Regions from separate parts of the Paenibacillus sp. GCM10028914 genome, predicted to be linked through region 1. Evidence: riboswitches for the same ligand, from Rfam matches in the RefSeq annotation. Region 1 holds a riboswitch; the other holds the start of a gene.

Region 1 (5,726 bases):
TAGGGATAGATGATAATTCGGCCGATAATGTCACAAAAGAGAACAAATCCGGCCCCCAGCAGTGCGGTATGCGAAAGGCTTTTTTTCAAGTGATCCCCCAAGTAAAGACTCACGATGTTCGGTATGATCAGTCCTAGGAAAGGTATCATACCTACAGTCAGAACGACTGAAGCAGTTACCAGAGCCACAATAATCAAACCGATGTTTACCACTCTTCTGTATTTCAATCCCAGATTTGTTGCAAATTCCTCACCCATGCCTGCCACTGTAAATTTATTGGCGAACAAATAGGCAAGAACGACCAGTGGAACACTTATGTACATCAGTTCATACTGCCCCTTGATGATCATTGAAAAGTCACCTTGTAACCAGGCAGACATGTTCTGAATAAGATCATATTTATAGGCGAAAAATGTAGCGATTGAGCTAATAATATTCCCGAACATCAATCCAACCAGCGGGATAAACACCGCATCTTTGAATTTAATTTTGTCCAGTATCTTCATAAAGACAAGCGTACCAGCAAAAGCAAAGAGAAATGCGACTAGCATCTTGATGAGCGGCCCTGTGGTTGAAAACACCAGCATGGAGACCAGAATCCCAAGTCTTGCGGAATCCATCGTTCCTGCCGTCGTCGGCGAAACGAATTTATTCCGGCTAAGCTGCTGCATAATCAATCCGCAAATACTCATGCTGACTCCAGCCAGAATTAAACTGATAAGTCTCGGTACACGACTGACTAGAAAAATATGCTGTTGTTGCTCAGTCATCCTGAACAGATCAAGTGGTGAAATGTCCTTTACTCCAATAAATAAGGAGATGAAGGATAATACTATAACTGCTGCGATCAAGTATCTTTTCTTCATAGCTCTTCCTTCTATGCAGGTATGCAGTTACCGGTAAATTCCGGTTCGTTAAGTTGATATCATTCTCAATGAGATTGATTATCATTTGCGATCTGTAATGAATTATATCATCCCATTCTCAACCCATCAAGTATAATTGAGAATCAAAATCAATTAAATTTCTCAAAAATTTAATATATGTTCATCATTTGTTCACATTATTAAGTTTCGTTCATGTAAACATCACATGATTATCATTTTCCTTCATATACTAACCGTCGTTATTGTTTTAACTTTCGAAAAATCGATTAATTAAACTTGACAATGAACTCTGTAATATAATAACATACTTACAGATAGTTTTTTTATAACTTTTTGTAAGTTGCTAGTGTTGTTTTACTGTCCGATGACTGATCGTACACATAGCAGCCATCAATGTATTACGACAGATTTTTTAGAAATCTTATATCTAAGTAAGCAACCAAAACTATGAACTCTAGGAGGAATTTCATCATGTCAACAGATTTCAGCACTGCCCTTAAAAACCGTCGTTCAATTTATGCGATCAGTAAAGACTCCGTTATTTCAGATGAACGCATTCAAGATCTTGTAAATGAAGCGGTAAAACATACTCCATCTGCTTTCAACTCCCAAAGTGCTCGGGTAGTTGTGCTTCTAGGAGAACAACATGATAAACTATGGAACCTGACTGAAGGTATTCTTAAGGAAGTTGTTGGCGGTAGCGAAGAGCAATTCGCTTCTACAGCTCAAAAAATGGCCGGCTTCCGTGCAGGCTACGGAACAGTTCTATTCTTCGAAGACAGCAGTGTCGTTGCTAACTTGCAAGAGAACTTCGCACTTTACGCTGATAACTTCCCGATCTGGTCCCTTCAATCTTCAGGTATGCTTCAGTTTGTGGTATGGACAGCTCTTGAGGCTGAAGGTCTTGGTGCTTCCCTGCAGCACTATAACCCACTGATTGATGAGAAGGTTAGAAATGAATGGAATCTGCCTGAAAGCTGGAAATTGCTCGCTCAAATGCCTTTCGGTAAGCCAACAGCAGAGCCAGGCGAGAAAGAATTCCAGCCGCTTGAAAACCGTGTAAAAGTATTTAAATAATCTCTTACCTCAAACGGGTGTCCTAAAAGCCATATCATGGCTAGTAGGGCACCCGTTTTTCATATTTTGATTGGAGGCTGCCCTTGCTGTTGTCGCTACGCTCCGGTAAGAAATGTAAGAAATCATTGAAATATAATAGCCTGGACGTTACAATAACACGAGAATGAAGGTCCTGTTACCAATCGCATACAATTTCGAGCTAACTAGGGGTGCCTTGTGCTGAGAGACGTAATGATCGTCAACCCTTACTACCCGATCTAGGTCATACTAGCGTGGGGAAGTGGAGCTTTGTGTTTATTTCCTATGAGCATAAAACTGCACTTCTTACCCGGAGTGCAGTTTTTTATTTTCATATAATACAAGGAGGTTTTAATTTTATGAGCCATCTCACTTGCGGAACCAGCCGAATAGTAGGCTGCCGATTCTCCGTATTTCCAATGACTGATCGATTCGTAGAGGTTATTACGGAAGCACTGGAGTCCGTCAATACCGACAAGGTTTGGATTCATACCGATGATTTATGTACATGTGTCAGAGGACGAGCAGAGCATGTATTCGACGTGACTCGTGCGATATTCGCCCATACAGCTGGAACGGGTGTTCATACGGTATTTAACGGAACTTTCTCGATTGGCTGCCCAGGTGACAGCAAAGGGGATGTATTCATGTCAGAAGATGATGTTCGCATGAATGAAAGTCTTGCTGAAAAAGCTAACATTGAAACAGCCAGTCACTTCTCACTTTATCCGTTAGGCACAGACAATTATATGGACATCATATATCAAGAAGTGGAACGTGCTAAATCCAAAGGGACATTAACACAGGGCATTCACTACTCCAGCCGACTGGACGGCACTTTATCAGCGGTATTTGAAACCCTGGAAGATGCTTTTACTCATGCGATACAAACAGAAAGAAGCCATCTGGTGATGACTGCTGTTGTTTCGGCTAATAGTCCTTCTCCAAAGTCAATTTGAACTTCCTGCACTTCGTTATTGAATAATCTTAAACATCGACTATCTTCTATAATATACTCCCTCGACCGAGACATAGGTCGAGGGAGTGTATCCATTTCTCATCTAGCCGATTGGACTAGACCCAAACTGCAAGAATGATTACAAGCAGAATGAAGAGTACCAATACGACACCAACTGGGTTGCCCCATCCACCGCCACATACTTCGCTCATGAAGATCCCTCCTGAGTTTTAATATCGTGTGATCTAATCACAATACTAATGTATTTAGGATGAGGCTGATCTGTAACGGCTCTTATCCCTCCATGATACTTACTCTTCGTAACCAATCAAATGCGGACCACCATATGGCTCTAAAATTCTTTCGGCTAGCTCCAATAATTGCTCCTGGTTATTGTAGCGGTAGAACAACGCCATTGACTTCTCCAATGCATCTGCTGTACTCGCATCATACACAGACAGAAATCGAAATAACGATTTTCCTTCTCCAATCCACTGACGATTGGCTCTGAGCATGAATTCACACAGTAGCACAGTCATCTTTTGAGCGATGAACCAGCTTTCTACAGCCTTAGTTGAACCTCTTAAATCCATCATCAATTCGGTAATTACATAACGATTAACGTCAATATCAAAAGAAGTGAGCGGCAATGGTCCGAGATCCAGATCATTCTTCGCTTCTTCCCTAATTTTGTTTCCAATGGAACTTGTGCGTAATACCTTTCCTTCGGCAATAATTCTTTGCAAGGTCGGATTTCCAGCTAGCACACCTGCATCGAATTGCTCACGATACTCTGATGAAGCTATGAAGAATAATTCAACGACCCAACCATAAGCCTCCACCGTCTTACGACTTAAATCTTCTGAGCCCTCTCCATCTATAACCACAATATCGAGATCTGAGTGCTCGTTATGCTCTCCTCTACCTGCACTTCCTCCTAACACGGCTAACGTGCAATCCGGATAATCGCGAAATATCAATTGCCTAGCTGCAGCAAACGGTTCAGTCCTCACTTTACGTTCCCCCATTGTTAAACTTCATCAAGCCTATAAAAACGGGCTCAAATTATTAAATTCAGCAAAACCCCAAACGTACCTGAAACATATGTTAAATAAGACGAATGCTCATTACACCGAATACAGGAAGAATTGGGGGACCTAAGCACATGAATTATATCAATATGCTGTCCAAGTTAGGAATGGGTAGCGCCCATCCCGGAGGATTTGAAGCAACACTACGATTATTCCGGAATGAGCCCATTTCTCCTAACAGCAGGATATTAGAAGTGGGTTGTGGAACGGGTAGGACTGCTTGTTACTTAAAAGAGCAAGGATTTAACGTCACCGCCATTGATTTGCATGAGAACATGTTGAATAAGGCTCGTGCACGAGCAGAAGCTATGGGATTGGATATTCATTTTCAGAAGGCTGATGTATGTTCTTTGCCATTCGAAGACAATCAGTTTGACCTCATTATTGCGGAGTCCGTTACTGTTTTTACCGATGCATCCCGTTCATTATCGGAGTATTGCCGAGTTTTAGACAAAGGAGGAACACTTTACGACCGTGAATTGTTGATGGACAAACCGATGCCTGCAGAAACACAAAAAGAACTAGAGAATTTTTTCGGTATTCCGCAACTCATGAATCGAGAAGAATGGCATAAACGACTCATTGAGAGTGGATTCTCATATGAAGAAGCTTTAGAATACAACCATTTCACAGAACAATTGAAACAGGAACAAACCCGTCACCTGGATACATTTGAACGCCGGGATGAAGGAGCGCTGCTTGATATGAACCTATGGGAAACCCTATTTCAACATGATCGGATGATCTTGAATAACACAAATTATTTAGCCTCGGCCTTATTCAAAGCTGTAAAATAAATAGGTTCATAAACATTTTGAGGGGATGTATTTGATGGAAATAACGCATCCCCTTAAATCCCCTCATGTTCAATTAGATCATTAGAACTAATCAATATGACCCACTTTCGACATCGAATATAATTCAATATATCCACTTTTGTCGAGTGATGCTATAATCATGGTAAATATATCCTGTGCCAAAGGGAGGAAGTCAAGCTTATGTCGTGGTTTAATAAACTGCCTATAACCAGTAAAATAACTGCCGCATGTTATATGGTTGCTCTGCTGTTTGCTATTCCTATGCTAATCACCTTAGTCGCGCTCGGAAAATTTATTATTGGAATTTTGCTCGTCACCGTGCTTATCATTCTCACTTATCCTCTTTCACGTGTTGTTCAGAATGCGCTTACAAACTCTTTTTCTGACATTTCAAATGTTTCATCCAAAATTGCCAAAGGGGATTTCACTTTTAAAGTTGAAGAGGTCGGCGGTATGACGGATTTGAGCCGCACATTTAACAGCATGGTAGATAGACTTCGAAAAATTTTGCAAGAAACATCGGAGATCACTCGTCAAGTTATGAACTCTAGTCGAGATATCTCGAACAAGAACCATGATCTCATTCAAATGATGAACCAAGTCTCTATGTCCTCGAATGAACTTGCATTAGGGGCAAATGAAATATCTGAGGATGTTGCTGAGATGACGGGTTCCATCCGCGAAATCGAATTGAAAGTTAGTAATTATACCGATTCCACTAAAGTCATGAACCAGCATTCCTTCGAAACTCTAAACCTGGTAGAACAAGGCCGGGTATCTGTTGCGAACCAGTCTGCCGGTATGCAGAAAAATATTGAAGCGACCTCTAAAGTTGCTGAATCGATTGAGGCTCTCTCCAAGAATGCCAAAGGGATTT
Region 2 (5,726 bases), on a different contig from region 1:
AACAAACACACGGTGAAGATTACAGCTTGGTACATGACAAAATCAATATCATGCGTGAGGACCGTCATTAAGAATAATCCCATTAGAACCCCTAGCTTTACGACAGGATTCGCACGATGTAGCCAGGTTAACCGCTCAGGCTTCCAAAAGTTCATCGACTCACCCCCGGAAGAATCAACTGGCGTTTATCTTGTGTCTCATCACTACGATTCCCGGCAAAGCCGGTCGTCAGTCTGGATGAAGTCTGCTGCGAAACGACGCAGCCAGACCGGACTTCCCATATATGCGTAGCCGCAGCTTCCGCAATATTCATTTCATGAGTCACCATCAAGATGGCTGTCCCTGCCTGCCGCAGTTCTTCACACATTTCCAAAATCGCAAACGTATTCCGAGCATCCTGTCCAAACGTAGGCTCATCGAGTAACAGAACCTCCGGCTGACGCGCCATGGCGGTCGCTACGCTTAATCTGCGTTTTTGCCCAGTGGACAGTTGATAAGGATGACGATACTCTAGCCCACCGAGTCCAAAACGCTTAAGCGATTCACGCGCAGCCTGTTCTGCCTGCTCCTGAATTACTCCATCCACGAGAAGCGAATAGGCCACTTCATCTAATGCACGCTCTGTAACGAATTGCAGTTCAGGGTTTTGGAACACAAAACCGATTCGGCGCAGCATCTGCTCCCTAAGCTTCCGCTCTTTCCTCTTCTTCCCTGAATAGACAAGATCACCACCAAGACGGTATTCACCTTCGATCGGAAGTAATCCCATCAAGCCAAGCAGCAAAGTGCTTTTTCCCGCTCCATTTGGACCGGTTACTGCAATGAATTCCCCTGGATACACAGCAGCTTGAGCTAGCTCTACAGTAGCCCTCTGTTTTCTAAGCACGGTAACACCATTTAGTTCTATGATCGGGCCAGAACCTTCAGATTCCGGAGAAACCATTCTTTTACCTTCATTTAAAGACCCCGTTTTCCCAGCAAGATCCGCATAACTATACACTCCATTTACTTTACCGAACGCTTCTGGAGCAAGCATACGAAATGTCTCTCTTCCATTTGTTGATCTGGCATAGTCATCCCACACACCCGGATACCAAATGCCGTATTCCTTCAGTTCCCTCTGGAATGCCGTAAACACGAATTCAGGATTCCCCTCACCCAAAATCACACCATCCGGTCCGAACAGCACGACCCGATCAACATAGTCCGCCATTTCCTCAATCCGGTGCTCCACAATGATTAACGTTCGCCCATCCGATACAGACTTCACTGTCTCCCATATCTGTTCCCGTCCTTCTGGATCCAGCAGCGCCGAAGGTTCATCCAGAAACAACACCTCCGGCTGAAGAAGTAGGGCAGAAGCAAGTGCTAGTCTTTGTTTCATCCCTTGAGAAAGATGACTGATTGGCATATGTATATCCTGAAGTGCCAGCCCAACTGACTGCAACGCTTCAGTCATTCGGTCTACCATATCGGCTTGTGGAACCCCCAAGTTTTCTAACACAAAGGCCAATTCTTCATCCACATAAGGCATACAAAACTGGGTATCCGGATCTTGAAAGACATACGCCCATGACGATGGGATTCGCTGGTCTGAGCATTTCATCGGCACTTCTATAGCGTTCGGAATCATACCGCTGAGCACCTGGAGAAGGGTTGATTTACCGCATCCGCTTGGGCCGAGAAGAAGAACCTTCTCTCCTTTTTTCGCAGAAAACGATATGTCCTTGAACATCAGCTTGTCTTCTCCCGGAAATTTCAATCGTAAGTCTTCCACAAACAGTGCATATGACATCTCGCTACCGGACGCCTTATGCTGATCAGCTATATTCTCACACATGTTTAGGATCGTCCAAAGCTTCATAATCCTTAGCTGAAGCAGGACGGAGCAGTGAAGTGACCCCTGTCCGTTCTAAGGCCTTAGCCAAGGCGAACATTAAGAAACCTGCAATTACAGCACCACTCAGTACACGCATGCTATACTTTGCAACAAACAGCCACCATGCATAATCGTCCGTATAAGCTAAATAAAAATCCATCAGCATGGAACCAACCGCAGACATTGCACCAGCTAGAGCAACGATCGATACCGTATACTTTCTATACCGGAAAGCTGCAAATACGAGCTCTGCTCCAAGACCTTGAATAATTCCGTACAATAGCAGGTTCAGTCCCCATCCACTGCCGAATAATACCTCCACATGAGCCGCTGCAAGCTCTGCTATAAGCGCAACCCCCGGCTTTCGAATGAGGAGAAATGCGAGCGTAGCTGCTGCAAACCACATACCGTACAACAACTCATCTGCTTCAAAAAACAATGGCTTAAACAGGTTATATACCGATCCCCAGAAATGGTACACCACACCTAATACGAGTGAGACCAGAACCGTAACCAAAATATCACTAAGCCGCAGTCCCTTACTAACAGGTCTCTTCACCTTACCTTGAATACTTGATTCCATCATAATTTCCCCTCTCCTATCTAAAATACGATTGATAAACACGACAAAAAACCGTCTGGAAATATGCGCAGACGGAAAACAAGCCCTTAGTCAGGGTCGGATATTCTCTACGCTGGCATTACCCAGTTCAGATTAACGGTCAGCAGCGGGATGATATCTGCAGTCTCAGCCTGATTCACTCAAGCCCCCGTATTCCATATTCGGTTTTAAGCTGACTTTAAAATACACCAAGTAATCCAGAATTTGCAAGACCCTATTTTTCAATAATCCCCTTTATATTGATTTACCCCTTGTTCTATGTCAATATAATGCAGAGTGCGGATGCATTTAATTCCGCCTATTGTTAGGCAAGGCAAAGGAGAATCACATGGCTAAACAATTACTTAGATTAATGACAGAACTCTCTTCCCGCAAGTGGATATCCCATATAATGGGACGTTTTTCCCATAGCCGATTGAGCCGTTATCTCATACCAACGTTTACACGAATATATCAAATCCCTGTACATGAAGCGGAAAAAGAAATAAACGAATACCGTTCACTGAACGAATTTTTTTCCCGTCGTTTAAAGATGGGCATGCGGCCGATCGACGAAACAGCAAGTGCCATGACCAGCCCTGTTGATGGTGTTATAACCGGTATGGGGCCTATTCATGCGGGTACCATTCTGAACGTCAAGAATCAGGATTACACGATTGCTGATCTGCTCGCTAACTCCCCGCGCATGCAGAATTACATTCACGGGTATGTATTTGTACTCTATCTTAGTCCAACCGATTACCACCGGATTCATTCTCCTGTAACTGGAAAGAAAGCAGAAAGTGAGCATCTTCGTGGCAAGGTATATCCGGTAAATGATTTTGCCATGACCCATATTCGCTCCGTACTTAGCCGTAACGAAAGACTCATCACCTACATCACACATGAACATGGTGAAGTAGCCGTCGTTAAAGTTGGTGCTATGAATGTCAGCAGCATTAAATATGTTGACGAGACCGTAACTGAGTGGCGGAACGGCGATGATCTTGCTTACTTCGAGTTCGGTTCTACCGTCGTCTTGCTCACGGAGAACGGAACCTTCACTCCACGCGGTGATCTAAAGATCGGAGACAAGGTAAAGATGGGTGAACTTCTCGGACTACTGCATGAATCATCAGATCATCGCTCCTAGCATCAGGGATTCTTACTTAACGTATTTAAAACAATGCGACGAAAGAAGCGGTAAGGTAGCATCATCTTGGCTGCAATCGTCATTCGGGTGCCAAAAGGTAGTCTGTATCTGAACTTGGGGGAAGCGCTTCTAGCGATTTCCCCTACCAGTCGTGCAACTTCTCTAGGATCTCCACTTTTTTCAGCCGTTTTTTGAGAGAACCGGAGGACACGGTTTAACATCGAATAATAAGGAGATCCCTCCTTGGCTTTAATATCACTGAACCCTTTGCTCCAAATCGGCGTGCCATATGCACCTGGTTCAATGAGCACCACATCCATTCCGAGCGGCTGAAGCTCAAGCGAAAGACATTCTGCGAGACCCTCAATGGCAAACTTAGAAGAAGCGTATGGTCCGTACCCCGGAAACCCGACTACGCCGCTAATGCTGCTCATAAATATGATTTTGGATTTCGGAGTTTTACGCATGATTGGCAAGGCAAGCTGTGTGACAGCTACCGTTCCGAAAAAATTCACATCCATCTGCTTCCTCCATGCCTCAAGCGGGACCTCTTCCACGAATCCCCCCACGGCTTCACCTGCATTGTTTACAAGCAGATCCAGTCTACCCCAGCGATGATCAATCTCAAGCATGGCGTTCTTAATAAGCTCGTGCTCGCATACATCCACCTTCATAATATGAATCCGAGATTCCAATCCCGCTTCCTTGGCAGAACTCAGCAGTTCTCCCGCAGCCTCAGGTCTTCGCATTGCTGCTGCCACGTTATACCCCTTGGCCGCAAGTTCCAGACAGATCAGTAGTCCAAAACCACTTGAAGCTCCAGTCACAAGCGCTAGTTCACCTGTTAATTTCTTAAACGTTTCCAATTCTGTTCTCCCTTTCATCCCTGGATCAATCGATATGCTATATGCTAAAAAGCACCCCGCCATTTCGCCGGTTTGTTCCTTCCGGGAAATAACGAAGGTGCTGTTATGTGTATGATTTATTAGAACCACAAATTCTGTTCGGGATTGGCACTCTTAAACCGACGTAACCGATTTCTAAAAATGCCGCAACCACCACGACTGCAAATCAAGCTGCGCATTCTTCTTCTTTGGCTCATTGCCGGCACCCCCCTCTCTATTTTTATTTATCACCATCATTACCCTATCTAGTTTACCATGAATCACCTTACTAGATTACTTTAACGAACCTCAGAAGGACTCTTCCCGGTATACTGCTTGAATTGCCGGCTGAAAAAGAAAATATCTCTGTATCCGAGCGCATCAGCAACCTCCGTAACATTCATCCCTTGGTGCAGTAAAAGATGCTGTGCTCGCTCAATCCTCATCTTAATTATGTACGACTGAACCGGTGTACCGATCAGTTCCTTGAACTTGATCGAAAAATAACGAGAAGACAAGCCTGCTCTAGCAGCTAGATCCTCAACCCGATGCGGCAGCCCTGGGTGCAGGCGCACATAATTCGCAATCTCATGGATAGCCTCTGTCAGTTGGTTACTGGTCTTCTTGTTTACGGGCATATCCTTATCATCCCTGAGCAAATAAATCATCAGCTGCTTTAAAATCATCTTTCCTTCTTCTTCCGCCCCATAAGGCTGGTCCAGATACAGCCGAACGTATTTAGCAAGCAAATATTCAAAATCCATCGTCTCGTTCAGCTTCCGATAAGGAGCTGGCACCTCGCTGACAGGATCAGTCACATCAAAATGCAGGTAAGTTAGAACAAGCGGCTTTTGCGGGTTATGTGTTGCACTTGTATGATCGCCAGGAGAGAATAAAAAGCAACTTCCTTTTTCCACCTCATAAGGCACATCATTAAGCACCACAGTTCCTTCACCACTCCATACGTAAAACAGGTCATAATTTTGCATCGGTTTCTCACGCTTTTGCCATTTCCATCCTGGTTCACATACGATTTTAGCTAAAGCGGGTTTGATTACAAAAGAAGACGGCGATGCATTCAGCATCACGTCATTCCCCCTTGTCTCTCGAAAATATTAATCTATGTCTACCTCCATGATACTCTTTTTTGAGATGTTTTGCATATCCTCCCAAGCTAAAGCCATTTGAGAGATTCCCTTCTCGATTTGC

What was found. A riboswitch is a leader RNA that binds a small molecule or an ion and turns the genes downstream of it on or off. The one in region 1 is predicted to bind thiamine pyrophosphate.
Region 2: another riboswitch for thiamine pyrophosphate. It lies ahead of ACFQV5_RS05095 (ECF transporter S component); the one in region 1 lies ahead of ACFQV5_RS12325 (YkoF family thiamine/hydroxymethylpyrimidine-binding protein).

What each region holds. Positions count from the first base shown of each region.
Region 1 covers NZ_JBHTFO010000013.1:65,694-71,419, reverse strand. The annotation lists gene ACFQV5_RS12335 (ABC transporter permease) at 1-866, opposite strand, end outside; gene ACFQV5_RS12330 (nitroreductase family protein) at 1,359-1,964, shown strand; TPP riboswitch at 2,160-2,260, shown strand; gene ACFQV5_RS12325 (YkoF family thiamine/hydroxymethylpyrimidine-binding protein) at 2,342-2,941, shown strand; gene ACFQV5_RS12320 (sporulation protein YjcZ) at 3,057-3,152, opposite strand; gene ACFQV5_RS12315 (nucleotidyltransferase domain-containing protein) at 3,252-3,953, opposite strand; gene ACFQV5_RS12310 (class I SAM-dependent methyltransferase) at 4,106-4,828, shown strand; gene ACFQV5_RS12305 (methyl-accepting chemotaxis protein) at 5,030-5,726, shown strand, end outside.
Region 2 covers NZ_JBHTFO010000006.1:84,747-90,472, reverse strand. The annotation lists gene ACFQV5_RS05105 (energy-coupling factor transporter transmembrane component T family protein) at 1-155, opposite strand, end outside; gene ACFQV5_RS05100 (ABC transporter ATP-binding protein) at 152-1,795, opposite strand; gene ACFQV5_RS05095 (ECF transporter S component) at 1,833-2,462, opposite strand; TPP riboswitch at 2,550-2,663, opposite strand; gene asd (archaetidylserine decarboxylase) at 2,830-3,633, shown strand; gene ACFQV5_RS05085 (SDR family oxidoreductase) at 3,636-4,517, opposite strand; gene ACFQV5_RS05080 (AraC family transcriptional regulator) at 4,817-5,602, opposite strand; gene pdxR (MocR-like pyridoxine biosynthesis transcription factor PdxR) at 5,633-5,726, opposite strand, start outside.